DNA from 2 places in the Streptomyces sp. NBC_01261 genome. Region 2 is predicted to be linked to the other one. Evidence: riboswitches for the same ligand, from Rfam matches in the RefSeq annotation. Region 2 holds a riboswitch; the other holds the start of a gene.
What was found. A riboswitch is a leader RNA that binds a small molecule or an ion and turns the genes downstream of it on or off. The one in region 2 is predicted to bind glycine.
Positions count from the first base shown of each region.

Region 1 (7,276 bases), 5.1 Mb from region 2:
TCGGGGCGGACCATCGTCCTGAAGGTGCGGCGGTACGACTTCTCGACGCTGACCCGTTCCGAGACGCTGCGCGGGCCCACCGACGACCCGGGGGTGGTGCGGGAGGCCGCGGCCCGGTTGCTGGACTCCGTCGACACCACGGGCGGGGTACGGCTGCTCGGGGTGGGGGTCTCCGGGCTCGCCGACTACACGCAGGAGGACCTGTTCGCGCAGGCGGCGGGGGAGCAGGTCGATCTTCTTGAGGAGGAGCGCACCGACGAGGAGGGGGGTGAGGAGCCGGCGGCGCCGGTGGAGCGGCGCTGGCCCGCGGGGCACGATGTGCGCCACGCCGGGTTCGGGCACGGGTGGGTGCAGGGGAGCGGGCTGGGACGGGTGACCGTGCGGTTCGAGACGCCTGAGGATTCGGGGCCGGGGCGGGTGCGGACGTTCCGGACCGATGATCCTGAGCTGGAGTTGGCGGAGCCGTTGCCGTTGGTGGCGCGAAGGGTGGGGGGCTTGGCGGCGGAGGCGATGGCAATGCCGATGCCGTTGGCGGCGCATGGAACCGGCGATCGACCGGCCGAGCCGTTGTCGTCGGCGGAGCCAAGCCTCGGGGTTGCTCAGGCCGAGCCGTTGCCACCGGACGAGGGGCGTGCCGATGCCCTGCCTGACGTGCCGACGCCCTTGGTGGTGTCGGGCGCCGATGACCCGCCCGCCCCGTCACCACCCCCGGCGGCTCCAAGCCCCGGCGACGCCCTGTTCGCCGACCCCGCTCAGTTGTCCTCCGAGCCCGCCAGCTTGCCGAAGTCGTGGTCCGGGAGTGACGGAGGCGGGCCCACGTCGAGGCCGTAGTGGTGGTAGAGCTGGAGTTCCTGGTCGGGGGAGAGGTGGCGGCCCACTCCGAAGTCGGGGGCGTCCTTGATCAGGGAGCGGTCGAAGGGGATGCGGAGGGTGCCCTCGATCAGTTCGCTGGGCTCCAGAGGGACGAAGGCGTCCCTGGAGAACAGGCCGGTGCGTATGGCCGCCCACTCCGGTTCGCCGGTCGCGTCGTCGAGGTAGACCTCGTCGATCGTGCCGATCTTGGCGCCGGTGCGGTCGAACGCCTTGCGGCCGATCAGGTTGCGCGGATCGATATCGGTCTGCACGGGCCCTCCTCCTGGTCGCAACTCATCCGTAAGCACTACAAAAGAGCACATTGGGGAAGGTGGCCACTCGAAAGCTCGGCTTCAACGCGCGCTGGTAGGCTGGCGAACGGCTGCTGACCCCGTGCGGGAGAGTCCTCCAGACTTCATCGGAGGCGCCGAAGGAGCAAATCCTCCCCGGAATCTCTCAGGCTCACGTACCGCACGGACGAGGTCACTCTGGAAAGCAGGGCGCGTGTCGACGGCGTGCGCTCTCACCGACGGTGAAAGCCGGTGACCTTCGGGTGGCCGGTGAAGCTCTCAGGTTGAGATGACAGAGGGGGAGGCCGTCCGGCACCCCGCTGTCGTGGTGCCCTCGAAGGTCGTGTCCGACCAGGAGGCCTCCCTGATGACCGTTCCTCGCATTCCGCTCTCCGAGCTCGAACAGGGCATTCCGTTCGAGCAGCGTCACATCGGACCCGACCAGGAGGCGCGGGCCAAGATGCTCGCGCAGGTCGGATACGGCTCGCTCGACGAGCTCACGGCCGCCGCCGTCCCGGATGTGATCAAGAACGCCGACGCTCTGGACCTGCCGGGCGCCCGTACCGAGGCCGAGGTACTGGCCGAGCTGCGCTCCCTCGCGGACCGCAACGAGGTCCTCGGTTCCATGATCGGGCTCGGGTACTACGGGACCTTCACCCCGCCCGTGATCCTGCGCAACGTCATGGAGAACCCGGCTTGGTACACGGCCTACACGCCGTATCAGCCGGAGATCTCCCAGGGGCGGCTCGAAGCCCTTCTCAACTTCCAGACGATGGTCGCTGATCTGACCGGGCTGCCCACCTCCGGTGCCTCCCTGCTCGACGAGGGCACGGCCGCCGCCGAGGCCGTGGCGCTGTCGCGGCGCATGGGGAAGAACAAGAAGGGTCTGTTCCTGGTCGACGCCGACGCGTTGCCGCAGACCATCGCCGTGATCGAGACCCGCGCCGAGCCGGCCGGTGTCGAGGTCGTCGTCGCCGACCTCAGCGAGGGCATCCCGGCCGGGATCGCCGAGCGCGAGATCAACGGCGTGCTCGTGCAGTACCCGGGCGCCTCCGGAGCCGTACGCGACATCAAGCCGCTGATCGAACAGGCGCACGCGCTCGGCGCGCTCGTCACCGTCGCCGCCGATCTCCTCGCGCTCACGCTGCTGAAGTCGCCGGGCGAGCTGGGGGCGGACATCGCGGTCGGTACGACGCAGCGGTTCGGGGTGCCGATGGGCTTCGGCGGGCCGCACGCCGGATACATGGCCGTGCACGAGAAGTTCGCGCGCAGCCTGCCCGGGCGGCTCGTGGGCGTCTCCGTCGACGCCGACGGAAACAGGGCCTACCGCCTCGCCCTGCAGACCCGCGAGCAGCACATCCGCCGTGAGAAGGCCACCAGCAACATCTGTACCGCCCAGGTGCTGCTCGCGGTGATGGCCGGCATGTACGCCGTCTATCACGGGCCCGAGGGGCTGAAGGGCATCGCTCGGCGGACGCATCGGTACGCCACGATCCTTGCGGCCGGGCTCCGCGTCGGCGGTGTCGAGGTCGTGCACGGTGGTTACTTCGACACGCTGACCGTGCGTGTTCCGGGCCGGGCCGCCGAGGTTGTCGCCGCCGCCCGCGAGGACGGCGTCAACCTGTACCTCGTGGACGCCGACCAGGTGTCCATCGCCTGCGACGAGACCACCACACGTGCCCAACTGGCCGCCGTATGGGCCGCGTTCGGGGTGGATGGCGACATCGAGGCGCTTGATGCGAGTGCCGAGGACACCTTGCCCGCCGGGCTGCTGCGCACCGATGCCTACCTCACGCACCCTGTCTTCCGCGACCACCGTTCCGAGACCGCGATGCTGCGGTACCTGCGTCGGCTCGCCGACCGGGACTACGCGCTCGACCGGGGCATGATCCCGCTGGGCTCCTGCACCATGAAGCTCAACGCGACCACCGAGATGGAGCCGGTCACCTGGCCCGAGTTCGGGCAGTTGCACCCCTTCGCACCCGCCGAGCAGGCGCAGGGATACCTCACGCTCATCCGGGAGTTGGAGGAGCGGCTCGCCGAGGTCACCGGGTACGACAAGGTGTCGTTGCAGCCGAACGCCGGTTCCCAGGGGGAGTTGGCCGGGCTGCTTGCTGTTCGCGGATATCACCGGGCCAACGGCGATGAGCAGCGGACCGTGTGTCTGATTCCGTCGTCCGCGCATGGCACGAACGCTGCCAGCGCCGTGATGGCCGGGATGAAGGTCGTCGTAGTGAAGACCGCCGAGGACGGTGAGATCGACGTCGAGGATCTGCGGGCGAAGATCGAGCAGTACCGGGACGAGTTGTCGGTGCTGATGATCACCTACCCGTCCACGCACGGGGTGTTCGAGGAACACGTCGCCGACATCTGCGCGCAGGTCCACGAGGCGGGCGGGCAGGTCTACGTCGACGGCGCCAACCTCAACGCCCTTGTGGGGCTTGCCAAGCCGGGGCACTTCGGCGGGGACGTATCGCATCTGAATCTGCACAAGACGTTCTGCATTCCGCACGGTGGCGGTGGGCCGGGGGTCGGGCCGGTGGGTGTGCGTGAGCACCTCGCGCCGTATCTGCCGAACCACCCGTTGCAGCCGGCGGCCGGGCCGGAGACGGGAGTTGGGCCGATCTCGGCGGCTCCCTGGGGTTCCGCCGGGATCCTGCCGATCTCTTGGGCCTACGTCCGGCTCATGGGTGGGGAGGGGTTGAAGCGGGCCACGCAGGTGGCTGTGCTCAGCGCCAACTACATCGCCAAGCGGCTTGAGCCGCACTACCCCGTGCTCTACACCGGGCCCGGTGGCCTTGTCGCGCACGAGTGCATCATCGATCTGCGGCCGATCAGTAAGGCGACCGGGGTCAGCGTCGACGACATCGCCAAGCGGCTCATCGACTACGGCTTCCACGCGCCGACGATGTCGTTCCCGGTGGCCGGGACGCTGATGATCGAGCCGACGGAGTCCGAGGACCTGATCGAACTGGACCGGTTCTGCGAGGCGATGATCGCGATTCGTGGGGAGATCGAGAAGGTCGGCGCGGGGGAGTGGCCGGGCGAGGACAACCCGCTGCGGAACGCGCCGCACACCGCTGCCGCGCTGGGTGGGGAGTGGGAGCACGCGTACACGCGTGAGGAGGCTGTCTTCCCGGCCGGTGTGTCCGTCGCCGACAAGTACTGGCCGCCGGTGCGGCGGATCGACCAGGCGTTCGGGGACCGGAACCTGGTGTGTTCCTGCCCGCCGTTGGATGCGTACGAGGACTGAGTGGCCTGCTGGTAGCGCCGCGAGGCGCCGTCTCCTGAGTGCGGCACCGCCGTGGTTGGTCGCGCACTTCCCCGCGCCCTGCGGCGGAGCCGCACATTGACGCAGTCCCGCGTCCCTTTGGGGCGCGTTAGCTCAGGCGGGGTACGCGTGCGTCTGGGTTGCCTTCACCGTTGCCCAGACCAACGCGCCCTGGTGGAGGTCCAGTTCGGCCGCCGCTACCGTCGTCAGGTCGGCGGTCAGGGGGAGTTCGCCGGTGAGGTCCACGCGGATCTGGTCGCCGTGGGTTTCCAGGCCCGCTACCTCGCAGTGCCAGAGGTTGCGGGCACTGACACCCGTCGGGCGGTTGCCGTAGAGGGTTACCCCGCTCGGCGGGAACGCTACGAACACCTCGCCCTGGAGGTCCTCCGTCGTCGTGATCGTGGGGCCCGTGTCGAGGGTGACCGTGTGGCCGTCGGAGCTGCCCTTGTAGAGGTTGAGGCCTACGAGTTGGGCGATGTAGTCCGTGCGCGGGTGGCGGGCGATGTCGGCCGGGGTGCCTTCCTGGACGATCGTGCCCTGCTCGATCACGACCAGGCGGTCGGCCAGCACCATGGCGTCCAGCGGGTCGTGGGTGACCAGGACGGCGACCGCCTCGAACTCGGCCAGGTGGCGCCGGAGTTGGGCGCGTACGTCCAGGCGGGTGCGGGCGTCCAGGGCGGCCAGGGGTTCGTCGAGGAGGAGCAGACGCGGGCGGGTCGCCAACGCCCTTGCCACGGCTACGCGTTGGGCCTGGCCGCCGGAGAGTCTGCGGGGCTTGGCGGTTGCGTGTTCGGCCAGGCCCATGCGGTCCAGCCACTCGGCGGCCACCGCACGGGACTCCGCCTTCGTCGCGCCCTGGCAGCGTGGGCCGAAGCCGACGTTGTCCAGCGCGGTCAGGTGGGGGAACAGCAGGTAGTCCTGGAAGACGACTCCAACCGGGCGGGACTCCGGTGGTGTGCGGTCCAACTCGGCGCCGTCCAGCCGTAGATGACCGGCCGTGAGGCGGACCAGGCCCGCGAGTGCGCGGAGTGCGGTCGTCTTGCCCGCGCCGTTCGGGCCGAGCAGGGCTACGACGTCTCCGGGGGCCGCGGTCAGTTCCACGTCGAGGCGGAACGTGCCGCGGTCCACGACGAGATGGGCGTCGAGGCCCTGGGCACCGGTGGGTTCGATGTCGGCGGTGTCGGTCATGACGTGCACGTCCAGGGGGCTGATCTGCGGGCGGTCGTACGGCTGTTGATCATGACGTGGTCATCCAGCGGTCCCGTAGGCCTGCCAAGACCGCGATCGACACCGCCAGCAGGACCAGACTCAACGCGATGGCCGCCTCGGGGTCGTTCTGGAGGGCCAAGTAGACCGCCAGCGGCATCGTCTGGGTACGGCCGGGGAAGTTGCCGGCGAAGGTGATCGTCGCGCCGAACTCGCCCAGCGCGCGGGCCCAGGCCAGGACCGCGCCCGCCGCGATGCCCGGGGCGATGAGGGGGAGCGTGACCCGGCGGAACGCCGTGAAGCGGGAGGCGCCCAGGGTTTGGGCCGCCTCCTCGTAGCGGGGGTCCGCGGCGCGCAGGGTGCCCTCGACGCTGATGACCAGGAACGGCATCGCCACGAAGGCCTCGGCGACCACCACGCCGGTCGTGGTGAAGGGGAGCGTGATGCCGAACCATGAGTCCAGCCACTGGCCCACGACGCCGTTGCGGCCGAGGGCAAGGAGCAATGCCACGCCGCCCACCACCGGCGGCAGGACCAGCGGGAGGGTCACCAGGGCGCGGAGGAAGCCGCGGCCGGGGAACTCCGTGCGGGCCAGCACCCAGGCCAGGGGGACGCCCAGGACCAGGCTCACGGCCGTCGCCGCGGTCGCGCTGAACAGGGAGAGCTGGAGTGCCTGCCAGACCTCGGTGCTGGTCAGCTGTGATGGGAGGGACCGCCACGGGGCCCGTACCAGCAGGGCGATCAGGGGGAGGAGCAGGAACGCCAGGCCTACCAGCGCGGGGACCAGGAGGGGGAGTGGCACCCCGCGGCCGGTCATCCGGACACGGCGACGCCGCGGACCGCCCTTGAGGGTCTCGGCCGCGGCGTCGGAGGTGTCTGGCTGGGTCACGGCTTGAGGAAGCCCGCCGCGGACAGCACCTTCTGGCCCTCGGCGGACTGCACCAGCGCGATGAACGCCTTGGCGGCGACGGCGTTGGGCGCGTTCTTGAGGAGGACGATCGGGTAGTCGTTGATGGCGTTGGCGGACTCGGGGAACTCGACGCCCTGGACCTTGCTGCCGGCGGCGTGCACATCGGTCTTGTAGACGACCGCCGCGTCGGCCTCCTTCAGCTCCACCTTCGTCAGCGCGCTCTTGACGTCCGCCTCGTACGACACCGGGGTGAGCTTCAACTTGCTTGCCGTCAGAGCCTTTTGGGCCGCCGCACCGCAGGGCACCGTCTTGTCGCAGAGCACGACCTTCAGCGAGGACTTCGTGAGGTCCTTCAGGGAGGTCACCTTGTCGGGGTTGCCCGGCAGGGTGGCGATCTCCAACTGGTTGCGGACGAAGGTGGCCGGCGTGCCGACGCCGTCGCCCTTGTCCGTGACGATCGCCATGGTCTTGGGGCTCGCGGCGGCGAACACGTCGGCCGGGGCTCCGCCGGTGATGCTCGCGGCGAGGGTGTCGCTGCCGCCGAAGTTGAAGGTGACCTTGGTGCCCGGGTTCGCCTTCTCGAACTCCTTGCCCAGGCTCGTGAACGACTCCTGGAGCGAGGCGGCGGCGAACACGGTGACGGTGCCGGACATCTTCGGGGACGCGGACGCCGAGGAGTCGGACTTCGAGGAGGACGAGTCGTCGCTGGAGGAGCAGGCGCTCAGGGCCAGCAGCGCGGCGGCTCCG
Region 1 is NZ_CP108463.1:9,022,701-9,029,976, forward strand. Features, by position in the region: gene OG226_RS40255 (DNA polymerase IV) at 1-831, shown strand, start outside; gene OG226_RS40260 (PRC-barrel domain-containing protein) at 753-1,124, opposite strand; glycine riboswitch at 1,239-1,334, shown strand; gene gcvP (aminomethyl-transferring glycine dehydrogenase) at 1,510-4,395, shown strand; gene OG226_RS40270 (ABC transporter ATP-binding protein) at 4,528-5,601, opposite strand; gene modB (molybdate ABC transporter permease subunit) at 5,651-6,508, opposite strand; gene modA (molybdate ABC transporter substrate-binding protein) at 6,505-7,276, opposite strand, start outside.
Region 1: linked by a shared signal. The riboswitch ahead of gcvP (aminomethyl-transferring glycine dehydrogenase) and the one ahead of gcvT (glycine cleavage system aminomethyltransferase GcvT) in region 2 are both predicted to bind glycine.

Region 2 (7,276 bases):
GCGCGTTGGCCGCGAACTCGGTGATGCCGACCGTCGAGACGCCGTCCTCGGCGACCGACAGCCACTCGTGCTCCTTGCTGTAGCGCAGCTGCTGGGGGTTGCTCATGGCCTGAATTCTCCTGTACGCGGGGGAGTGCTGATGAATGGGGTACTACGGAGGACATCGGCGGACAGGGGCGATCCGCCCCGGGTCACGGACGTGACGCTACGACGACTGTCACTTCTCGCGCTTGTAGAACGGCAGCGCCACGACTTCGTACGGCTCGTGACTGCCCCGGATGTCCACGCCGACACCGGTCGTGCCCGGCGCGGAGTGCGCGGCGTCGACGTAGGCCATGGCGATGGGCTTGCCCAGGGTGGGGGAGGGGGCGCCGGAGGTGACCTCGCCGATCACCTGGCCGGCGGCGACGACGGGGTACCCGGCGCGCGGGACCCGGCGGCCCTCGGCGACGAGCCCGACGAGGACGCGCGGCGGCTGCGAGGCGGCGCGCTCGGCGGCGGCCTCCAGGGCAGTACGCCCGACGAAGTCGCCGTCCTTCTCGAACTTCACGACCCGGCCGAGCCCCGCGTCGAACGGCGTCAACGAGGTCGACAGCTCATGCCCGTACAGCGGCATGCCCGCCTCCAGGCGCAGGGTGTCGCGGCAGGACAGGCCGCACGGGATCAGCCCGACCCGGGCTCCGGCCTCGGTCAGCGCGAGCCACAACTTCTCCGCGTCGGCGGGGGAGACGAACAGCTCGAAGCCGTCCTCGCCGGTGTACCCGGTGCGGGCGATCAACGCGGGGACGCCCGCGACCGTGCCCGGCAGACCGGCGTAGTACTTCAGGCCGTCGAGGTCGGCGTCGGTGAGCGACTTGAGGATGCCGGGGGACTCGGGACCCTGGACGCCGAGCAGGGCGTACGCGTCCCGGTCGTCGCGGACGACGGCGTCGAAGCCCTCGGCACGCTCCACCAGCGCGTCCAACACCACCTGGGCGTTGGAGGCGTTGGCGACCACCATGTAGGTGGAAGACGCAGCCTCCGTGTCGGCCAGCCGGTAGACGATCAGGTCGTCCAGGATGCCGCCGTCGGCCCGGCAGATCATGGTGTAGCGGGCGCGGCCGAGGCCCACGGAGGCGATGTTGCCGACGAGGGCGTAGTTGAGGAGCTGGGCGGCCTGCGGTCCGGTGACCGTGATCTCGCCCATGTGGGAGAGGTCGAAGAGGCCGGCCTTCGTGCGGACGGCGAGGTGCTCGTCGCGCTCCGAGCCGTAGCGCAGGGGCATGTCCCAGCCGGCGAAGTCGGTCATCGTCGCACCGAGCGAGCGGTGCAGCGCGTCGAGCGCGGTACGGCGCTTCTCGGGGGTGGCGGTACTGCTCATCGGTCGGTCTCCCAAGGCATGACGGCGAGGTCGTTCCTCCCCATCTGTCATCGGGACCTGAGAGGTTCGCCATGACCGCACGCGGAACATGGGTTGCACCTTGGGTGGGACCACCGTCGCCGGCGGTCCGCTTTTCAGATGTGCCTCGCCCGCGCGGTAACGGGGCCTGAGAGATTCAAGGGAGGGACTTGCTCCTTCGGCGCCCCAGCAACAGCTGGCTGGGGACTCTCCCGCGCGGATTCAAGCGGCCGGTATGCAGTTAGGCGGGCACATCATCGCACAGGCTTTGTAACAGGCCTGTGGCCGGACGCGAACGGAACCGCGAGACACCGTGCATTACCTTCTCTTTACGTTCAGTGGGGAGAACCTTTCCCGACCCCGCAGGGAGGACGATCACGGTGACAAGGACCACGGTGTACGCCACGACCTCGGCCGTAGCGCTGCCCGAGCAGCCCTCGGCTCCGGCCAGGGAGGCATGCCCGGCCCGCCCGGTGCCGACGGTCCGTGATCTCCGCGAGCGCGGCGGACACAGCCCGTACGGACTCCGCTTCGGCCCCCGCGACCTGGTCGTGGTCACCGGCCTGCCCGGCAGCGGCAAGTCCACGCTGATGCGGCGCGCGGTGGCGGGCGCCGACGGCGTCCGCGTCGACAGCCAGGACACCCGGGACCGCTGGGAAGCCGGCATGTCCCGCATGTTCCGCACCCCCGGCCTCCTCCCGTACGCGGTCTACCGCCCCCTGGTCCGTCTCGCCCACTACGCGGGACTGCACCGCGCCCTGCGTTCCGCGTCCGGAGCCGTCGTGCACGACTGCGGTACGCAGACGTGGGTGCGCGGCTGGCTGGCCCGCGCCGCCGGGCGCCGGGGCGGCGCGCTGCACCTGGTGTTCCTCGACGTCAGCCCGGACACCGCGCTCGGTGGCCAGCGCGAGCGCGGACGCGGGGTCTCGCGGTACGCGTTCCTGCGCCACCGCAGGGCCGCCGCCCGGCTGTTGCGGGCGGTGGAGCGCGGTGATCTGCCCCGGGGCGTCGACTCGGCGGTCCTCCTGGACCGGGACGCGGCGGACGTGCTGCGCCGGATCGACTTCGCGGACTGAGCCGCTAGCCTTTTCAGCCACAGCAGGGTTACAGCAGGCGGTTTCACCAGCAGGCGGTAGGTAGATGGACTTCCCGGCGGACTTCCCAGGTCAGGCGTACCCCCACCCGCATCCGCACGGCGGATGGCCGGGCAACGAGCTGGAGGAGGTGCTCTCCGCGTCCCTCGGCATGCCCTCGGCCGGCGGCCGGATCGTCGAGGTGCTCGGCCGCAGCTTCGTCTGGGTCCCGCTCCCCAGCGGCGGCGGCCCGCAGAGCGGCCCCCTGGACCTGCCGACACTGGACATCGAGGGACAGGCGTTCGTCCCGGTCTTCAGCTCCGAGGAGCAGTTCCGCCAGGTCGTCGGCTCGCATCTGTCGTTCACGATCGCGCCGGCGGTGGAGTTCGCCCGCGGGCTGCCCCCGCAGGTCGGCATCGCGGTGAACCCGGGCGGCATGGTCGGCGTCCCGCTCCCGCCTCTCGCGGTGGCCGAGCTGTGCCGCATCGGCCGCACCGCCCTCGACGGCCCCACCAGCGGTGGCCGCGTCCGCCTCTTCGAACCCGACTGGCAGGACGACCCGGTCGACTTCCTCGCCGCGGCCTCCGCCGAGTTCGCGGCGATCGGCGTGGTCGGCTCGGCCCGCCGCTGCCTGGCCTCGATCGAGACGGCCGCCCCGGTCATGTTCGTGGGCGTCGAACTCACCAACTGGGACGGCGACTTGAGAGCGGCCCCGATGGAGGCGTTGGCGCGGGCGCTGGGCCAGGTCACGGTCCAGTGGCAGGTCAACCTGGTCCTGCTGGACGTCACCCAGGACCCGGTGGCGGACTGGATGAGGCAGACAGTGCGCCCCTTCTATACACAGGGTCACTGAGGCGCCCCTTCAGGGGAGCGGGGAACTGCGCACCCGGCCACGAGCGACCCGCGCTCGCCAACGCACACAAGGCCCCCACCCCTTGGGCGCTTAAGCTGTTCCCCATCACAGGGCACCTACAAAAAGGAGCGGACACGTGAGCGCCAGCGGCACCGCGACCGGCCAGGTCGAGCACATGCTGCGCCAGGTGACGCCCGGGCGCTACGACGCCTACGAGGCGCTCCTGCGCGCCCTCGCGACCCCCCACTCCGGTCAGATCTGGATGCTCCTGTGGCACGGCCAGTCCGGCTCCCCGGACGCCCAGTACGGAAACATGCAGGTCGACAAGTACGGCTACGCCCCCTGCGTCACCTCCGCCCAGGAACTGTCGGCGAGCGGCTGGAACCGCTCCTACGAGGTGGTCGACGGCCTGGATGTCGCCCGCACCCTCTACCCCGACCACTTCGGCCTCTGGCTCAACCCGCACGCCCCCGGCGGCGGCGTCGGCATCCCCTGGCTGGACCTCCGCCGGATCGCCACCGGCCTGGAGCGCCAGCCGGCCGGGCCCCTGCGGCTGTCGGAGCCGGGTATCGAGATCCCGCAGTTCTACGCCACGCTCACGCAGAACGCCCACCGCACCCCGGCGGTCCGCGCCCTGCGCCGCGCCTGGGTGCAGCCCGCGCTCGGAGCGCCGTATCTCGCGATCGGCCTGGACGTCTACGACACCAGTCCGCCCGCCGTGGACTCGGTGCGCGGCATGATGCAGCAGTCGATCGGCGCGGTCCCCGACGGGCTGCCGGTCTCGACCGTGGCGATGTCCGACGAGTACGACCCGGTGGCCCTGTGGCTGCGCGCCAACGCCCGCCCGTTCTACGACCGCGAGGCCCACGCGGCGCCCGCCCAGGCGGGTGGGTACGGATACCCACCCGTCCGTGGTGGATACTGAGCCCGCGAGTCCTCTTCTCAGCTTCTCCGCAGGATTTACGTCTACGACACTTTTCTTCGCGCGTAGACGGCGGTGTGGTGCCCCGAAAGACGCCGAATTTCCGTTCTGTCCCAAGTGCCCGGCGTCCGGGGGGCGTTACCCACTGTTCGGATAACGGAATCCCTAGTTAAGCATCACGGTTGCGCATACTTTCGCCGTCAGACCTGGCGGGTGATCGCAGCCACGCTGAAGACTCGCGACTCAGACACAGGGTCCAGGGACCCATGTCCACAGCAAGTCGACAAAGCCGCTAATCCGCGGCAGGCGTAAGCCGGTAACCACCGGCGAGAGGGGTCGGGTCACAGTGACCGCACCGATCGAGACCACGGGGGCGGAAGCCGGGGCGCAGCCGGAGGCTGTGCTCGTCGGCGCCGAGAAGGGGCAGATCGAGGGCCGTTCCCTTGGACAGATCGCCTGGACCCGGTTCAAGAAGGACAGAGTCGCCGTCGCCGGCGGCGTCATCGTCGTCCTGCTGATCCTGGTCGCGGCACTCTCCCGTCCGATCCAGTCGATGTTCGGACTGGATCCCGACGCCTTCCACCAGAACCTGATCGACGCCAACACCTCGCTGCCCAAGGGCGGTTGGGGCGGCATGAGCTGGGACCACCCGCTCGGCGTGGACCCGCAGTTCGGCCGGGACGTCGCCACCCGCATCCTCGAAGGCTCCTGGGTGTCGCTGGTGGTCGCCTTCGGCGCCACGATCCTGTCGAACGTGATCGGCACGATCCTCGGCGTCGTCGCGGGTTTCTACGGCGGCCGGGTCGACTCGATCATCAGCCGCCTGATGGACACCTTCCTCGCCTTCCCCCTGCTGCTCTTCGCCATCGCGATCTCGGCGACCCTGCAGGGCGGCGCCTTCGGCCTCAGCGGTCTGCCGCTGCACCTGAGCGTGCTGATCTTCGTCATCGGCTTCTTCAACTGGCCCTACCTGGGCCGGATCGTCCGCGGTCAGACCCTCGCCCTGCGCGAGCGGGAGTTCGTGGACGCCTCCCGGGGGATGGGCGCCAGGGGGCCGTACATCCTCTTCCGGGAGCTGCTGCCCAACCTGGTCGGCCCGATCATCGTCTACTCGACGCTGCTCATCCCGACGAACATCCTCTTCGAGGCGTCCCTCAGCTTCCTCGGGGTCGGTATCCAGCCCCCGCAGGCATCCTGGGGCGGCATGTTGCGGGACGCGGTCACCTATTACGAGGTCGACCCCGCGTACATGATCGTTCCCGGCCTCGCCATCTTTGTGACCGTCCTGGCGTTCAACCTGCTGGGCGACGGTCTCCGTGACGCTCTCGACCCCCGCAGCCGCTAGGGCCCGCACCCGAGAGTCCATCAAGTTTCCGACAATGGAGGAAGCAGACCATCATGCGAAGGTCAGCGCTGGCCGCAGTTGCGGCCATCGGCTCCGCGACACTGCTCATGGCAGGTTGCAGCAAGGCCGATGACAGTAAGAGTGACAACGGTGGTACGAAGGCGGCTGGGGCCAACGCAGCGACCAAGGACGTCGTCAACGCCTCTACGCACAAGGGCGGGACGGTCACCTACGAACTGTCCGACGTTCCGGACTCGTTCGACCCGGGCAACACGTACTACGCGTACATGTACAACTTCAGCCGGCTGTACGCCCGGCCGCTGATGACGTTCGAGCCCGGCCCCGGTTCCAAGGGGAACACCCTGGTCCCGGACCTCGCCGCGAGCAAGGGTGTCTCCAGCGACGGCGGCAAGACCTGGACGTACAAGCTGCGTTCGGGCCTGAAGTACCAGGACGGCACGGCGATCACGTCCAAGGACGTCAAGTACGCCGTCGAGCGTTCGAACTTCGCGCGTGACGTCCTCTCCCTCGGCCCGAACTACTTCCAGCAGTTCCTGGTCGGCGGCAAGGACTACAAGGGCCCGTACAAGGACAAGAGCGCCGAGGGCCTCAAGTCCATCGCGACGCCGGACGACACCACCATCGTCTTCCACCTGAACACGGCCTTCCAGGAGTTCGACTACCTGGTCGCGGCGCCGCAGACGGCTCCGGTGCCGCAGGCGAAGGACAAGGGCGTCGACTACGTCAAGAACATCGTGTCCTCCGGCTCGTACCAGTTCTCCAGCTACGAGGACGGCAAGTCGGCCACCCTCGTGCGCAACAAGAACTGGGACCCGAAGACGGACCCGCTGCGCAAGCAGTACCCGGACAAGATCGTCGTGAACCTGAAGGTCAACGCCGACACGATCGACAAGGACGTCCTCGCGGGCGACGCGATCGACATGGGCGGTACGGGTGTCCAGGCCGCGACCCAGGCGCAGCTGCTGACCTCCGCCGACAAGAAGGCCGGCACGGACAACACCTTCGGTGGCCGTCTCGTCTACATGGCGATCAACACCAAGGTGAAGCCGTTCGACAACGTGGCCTGCCGCAAGGCCGTCGAGTACGCCATCGACAAGGTCTCCGTGCAGACCGCCGAGGGCGGCCCGATCCGCGGTGAGATCGCCAGCACCGTTCTGCCGCCGGACATCACCGGCTACGAGAAGGCCGACCAGTACGCCACCACCGGCAACAAGGGTGACGTCGCCAAGGCCAAGGACCAGCTGAAGGCCTGCGGCAAGACGTCGATCTCGACGAACCTGTCGGCCCGCAGCGACCGTCCGCAGGAGATCTCCGCGGCCACCGCGATCATCAACTCGCTGAAGGCCGTCGGCATCAACGCCAGCCTGAAGCAGTACCCGTCGGGCAAGTACTTCACCGACTACGCGGGTGTCCCGAAGTTCACCGAGCAGCAGAACATCGGCCTGATCATGATGCAGTGGGGTGCCGACTGGCCCTCCGGCTACGGCTTCGAGCAGCAGATCCTGAACGGTGAGGCGATCGGTGCCTCGGGTAACACCAACCTGTCGCAGTACGACAACAAGACGGTCAACAACCTCCTCGCCAAGGCCATCGGCACCGAGGACGTGACCACCCGTAACAGCATGTACGCCCAGATCGACAAGCAGACCATGAGCGACGCGGCCCTCGTTCCGCTGACCTACTT
Region 2 is NZ_CP108463.1:3,890,671-3,897,946, reverse strand. Features, by position in the region: gene gcvH (glycine cleavage system protein GcvH) at 1-106, opposite strand, end outside; gene gcvT (glycine cleavage system aminomethyltransferase GcvT) at 218-1,360, opposite strand; glycine riboswitch at 1,395-1,504, opposite strand; glycine riboswitch at 1,505-1,603, opposite strand; gene OG226_RS16680 (AAA family ATPase) at 1,753-2,454, shown strand; gene OG226_RS16675 (enhanced serine sensitivity protein SseB) at 2,519-3,304, shown strand; gene OG226_RS16670 (enhanced serine sensitivity protein SseB C-terminal domain-containing protein) at 3,441-4,229, shown strand; gene OG226_RS16665 (ABC transporter permease) at 4,573-5,571, shown strand; gene OG226_RS16660 (ABC transporter substrate-binding protein) at 5,625-7,276, shown strand, end outside.